Regions from separate parts of the uncultured Vagococcus sp. genome, predicted to be linked through region 2. Evidence: riboswitches for the same ligand, from Rfam matches in the RefSeq annotation. Region 2 holds a riboswitch; the other holds the start of a gene.
What was found. Region 2 has a riboswitch for lysine ahead of RWN13_RS21375 (ABC transporter permease subunit). Riboswitches for the same ligand answer to the same signal wherever they lie in the genome.

Region 1 (2,409 bases), on a different contig from region 2:
AAACTGTTCAAGTGATCAAAAATAACGTAAAATAGGTGGCGTATATAAAATAGTAAACGGAGTGGAACCAGTGAAAAAAGGAAAAATAATGAAACGAGTGTTGATTGGTATCGGCATTCTCTTTGTATTGATCGTTGCAGGTGGCTTAACGACGGTTAAGATGAAGACCTATCAACCGGAAAAGTTAGCGACAGACGCACTAAAATCGGAAGCTAATGTGAAGATAGAAGAAAAAAAAGAGCTGACCATTTTCACACCTAAGGAGCTCGATCAGACCGTACCTGCGATTATTTTTTACCAAGGGGCTTTAGTTAAGGCGGAAAGTTATAGTTACTTGGCAAAAGAATTAGCGACCCAAGGTTACCCCGTCTACCTCTTGCACCATCTCTTAAATTTACCAATTTTAGAGATGAAGGCAGGCGATAAAGTGGTAGAGGAGTATGATTTAGACCAGTTTGTAGTTGGTGGTCATTCATTGGGTGGTGTAGTAGCTAGTCGTTTTGCCAAGCGGGAATTGACGAAGGAAGGATTAAAAGGTGTCTTCTTTTTAGCAAGTTATCCTGATGAAAAAGGTGATTTACGTTCATTTGAGGGTGGTGTCCTTTCTCTGACAGGGACGAATGACAAGGTCTTAAATTGGTCAAGTTATGAAGATAGCCAAAAATTCTTACCAAAACAAACGGTTTACCAGTCAATTGAAGGTGGGAATCATGGCGGATTTGGCGCATACGGTCAACAAAAAGGCGATGGTCAGCCAGAGATATCGACAAAAGAACAGCAAGACCAAATAGTCAGTTATTTAGTAACATGGCTCAAAGACATTGAGTAATTGCCTGAAAAAAGTTCGTTTAAGTGGACAAGGAAAACCTCAAATGGTATTATTACTTATATTTTAATAAGAGGTAGCAATGCAAATGAGTAAAACCCTGGAGAAGGCATTTGAAGAGGGGGTTTGAAAGGTAATCATTGCCGAACGGTATTAATTGGCAAATTAATGACGTGGGGATATAGGAAAAACTTATATCACTCCTACTTTTTCAGGTAGAGGCGCAAGAATAAGTTGATTGATATCAAGTGCCTATTTAAGCGAATAGGCACTTTTTTTATGTTTTTCTTGTGAATCGCAAGGCAAACCCTGTTAATTTAGATATTGTGAAGGAGTTAGTGCTGAAAGGGGCTTGGAAATGAAGGTAAGAAAATATAATGGTTGTGGCAATGACTTTGTGATTATAGACGACAGGGCGGGCTTGGATTATAACACTCTGGCTCAGGAACTTTGTCAGGATTCTCAATTTGATACGGACGGCTTAATCGGTGTTAAACAGGAACCTCTCGAGATGATTTTTTATAATCGGGACGGTAGCCGAGCGCCTATGTGTGGCAATGGGATTCGTTGTTTTGCAAAGTATGTCTATGAAGCGGGGATTGTCACGGAAAAAGAATTCCCTGTTGAGACATTAGCAGGAACTCTGACAGTGAGGATTACACAAGAAGAGCCTTTCGAATGTCGTGTCCAAATGGGGCAAGCTTATTATGATAACCAGTTAATAGGCGCCAGCGATCAAGAGAGTTTTCAGCAGCGGACTATTGAACTGTCGACGGGAATGGTGGAGATAACCAGCCTTTTTGTGGGAACTATTCACACCGTTGTGTTTGTAGAAGATGCCGTGGCTGAAATTGAATTAAGCCGTGGTTCGGAGATTTGCCATCATCCATTGTTTAAAGAACAAACAAATGTCAATTTTGTTCAAGTGCTCAATGAACAAGAGTTACTTGTCAGAACCTTTGAACGTGGTGTAGGCTGGACCTTAGCTTGCGGAACGGGTTGTTGTGCGGCTTATGTGGTTGCTCGGGATTTGGGAAAAGTCACAAGTCAACCGGTGATAGTTCACTTGGAACAAGGTCAACTGGAAATTTCTGGCGATGCTGAGATTATCATGGCAGGACCTGCAGTTTTTGAAAAAGAAGTGACAGTTTAAATTAAACAATTGGGGGAACAGATATGAACGCACATGAGATTATAAAATTTATTCAAACAGCAGAAAAGAAAACACCTGTGAAGGTCTATATTAATTTATTAGAGCCAGTGGCATTTCCAGGATGCCAGACTTTTGGCTGCAAACGTAGTAAAACGGTCTTTGGTGATTACAAAGTGGTGTCGGAGATTTTAGCGGCCAATGAAGATAAAATTAAAGATTTTGTCATCGAAAATGATGGGCGCAACAGTGCCATCCCGTTACTGGATACGAAAAACGTTAATGCCCGGATTGAGCCTGGTGCGATTATTCGTGATCAGGTGACCATTGGCGATCAAGCAGTGATTATGATGGGGGCTATTATTAATATTGGAGCCGAAATTGGCGAAGCCAGCATGATTGATATGGGAGCGGTGCTTGGTGGTCGGGCTAC
Region 2 (2,409 bases):
TTGAGCAGCTTCAAACTGCCCTTTATCCACAGAGTAAATGCCACCACGGACGATTTCCGTCATGTAGGCCCCCGTGTTAATCGAGACAATGAAGAGGGCGGCAAAGGTAGGATTTAAATCCAAACCAAAAGCTTGAGAACTGCCATAATAGATGACCATTGCCTGAACAATCATCGGAGTTCCACGGAAAATTTCGATATAGACAGAGAAAAATTTATTTAAGAAGCCGAGACCGAATTTTTTGGCTTTATTATCGGGAACTGGAATCGTACGGAAAATCCCAATTGCCATGCCAATGGCAGTGCCAATCACCGTTCCGATAAGAGAGATAAACAGGGTCATACCAGCACCACGTAAGAACATCATGCCATTTTCTTTAATAATTTTGATAATCCAGATTTCATTGGTTTCATTATCAGCTTGCTTGGCGATCACACTTTCCATAATTTGGTCTTGTTTTTCAACTGAAATACCGGCCAAGATAGTATTGATTTCTGGCAGTAACGGGCTGCCTTTTTGTAAGCCAATGGCGATAGCTGTATCTTCTGGCGCCGTTTGAAAACCATTTTCCTGAGTGAATTCGACCATTTTAAAATTAGGATTGGCTTTTTGAGCTGTTAATGCTTCTGGCTTTTCTGTCACATAACCATCAATTTTTTCTGATTCAAGGGCCACACGCATAGCCGGGAAATTATCCATGGCGGTTTGTTTGCTGACACCGGGAATCTGATCGATCACGGAATAGTGAAAGGTGTTTAACTGAGCCGTGATTTTGGCATCTTCAAAATCTGCTAAGCTTTTAGCGTCTTGAAAGGAGCTGCCATTTTTAACTAAAATAACTAAATGAGACTGATAATAAACATCAGTAAAATCAATTTGTTTTTTACGCTCTTCCGTAGGTGACATACCTGCAATCACGGCGTCGATTTTACCAGAGGTTAAAGCAGGAGCCAAACCATCCCATTCGGTTTTAACGATCACCAGTTTTTTACCAAGCTCATTGGCAATGATTTTGGCAATCTCCACATCATAGCCACCTGCAAATTCCTTGGAACCTTCAATAGGTACGCCACCATTTTTATCATCTGTTTGAGTCCAGTTAAAAGGGGCGTAGCCCGCCTCCATTCCAACTCTAAAGGTATCCTCTGCATGTACCGGTTGACTACAAATCAAACCGAAGAGCAACGATACTAATACCACAACGCTTTTTCTGACTTTCATGTTTTCCTCCTTAGACCGCACGGGTCCAATCTTGCTTTGTCTTTTAATTGAATAAATGCTAATTCGCATCTAAAGCACTCGCTTTAACCAGTCGATGAGTAGTTTATCGCCCCACTGAATCCACCGATTTTGCCACATGGCTTCTAGCAAAACAAAAAAACGACCCCATGATTTCTCACGAGGTCGCAATAATAGACTTATTCATTCTGCCTTTAGACAAGAATAGCGCAACTTAGTTCTTACAAACTAAGACAGTTCAACAGCTATCAACTGTTGTCCCAACACCCATTAGTGAGGCTAACGGATATTTCGGCGACTTTCCCTCCTGATAGTTTCAATGTATCCTCATACTCGACTATCATTCCTAATCATCGCGACCTCTACCTCATATTTTGAGGCACTTATTCAATTTTTACAAATTTTAACGTAAATTTGTGAATCTGTCAAATCTATTAGTGATTTACTTTGCTGTTTCCAGTTTTGGTTCACGGCCTAGAATCGCTTTAAGAACAGCTAATACTAATTCTACAGCGATTAGCGCGTACATTAACGAACTGTATGTCGTAATATCGAAATCCCATGTCTTATAAACAAGTAAAACAATAGCTAAAACAATTGCGGCCAACACATTTAATAAAGCAAATGCCCATAAATTTCCATTTTCTTTGTTTGCCAAGTAGTAAACAGAGAAACCAGTGCTGATGACGATCCACGCAATACTTACCAAAATACTAGCCCAATAAATTAAAAATGCTACCATTTTTTTCACCTCTTTCTTCTCACTTGTTATTTTAGCATCTTCTCTAAGTCTTGTCATTGAAAAGTGATGAAAAATTGTTTTTTTTATCACAAACTATGGTTTTTTTTAACTTGAAACTGACGGATATTGACCTTTAGCTGATTCTAAGTTATTTTTAATAAGACATTGAATGAAAAGGCAGGTGTTAGTGATGTGGTTTATTCCAGCGTTAATCCAGTTTAAGCCTGGGGAACGGCTGATTTATTTTATAAAAAGGGGAATGACCCAACAGACGCTAACAGTGCGTTAAAGACAGTGGTCATGGTGGGGCACGCGGTCTTATATAGGATGATGTACCAGAACGTTAAATTTGATTGGCTGAATATCATCCTCTATTTTTCTGTTTCGGCGCTGATGTCTTTCTTTATTCGGGTCGTATGGAAGTGAGT

Region 1: another riboswitch for lysine. It lies ahead of dapF (diaminopimelate epimerase); the one in region 2 lies ahead of RWN13_RS21375 (ABC transporter permease subunit).

Annotation. Positions count from the first base shown of each region.
Region 1 covers NZ_CAUQJB010000011.1:26,233-28,641, reverse strand. Annotated here, with positions in the region: gene RWN13_RS10875 (alpha/beta hydrolase) at 71-829, shown strand; lysine riboswitch at 890-1,043, shown strand; gene dapF (diaminopimelate epimerase) at 1,185-1,979, shown strand; gene dapD (2,3,4,5-tetrahydropyridine-2,6-dicarboxylate N-acetyltransferase) at 2,003-2,409, shown strand, end outside.
Region 2 covers NZ_CAUQJB010000042.1:20,292-22,700, reverse strand. Annotated here, with positions in the region: gene RWN13_RS21375 (ABC transporter permease subunit) at 1-1,221, opposite strand, end outside; lysine riboswitch at 1,437-1,612, opposite strand; gene RWN13_RS21370 (hypothetical protein) at 1,682-1,981, opposite strand.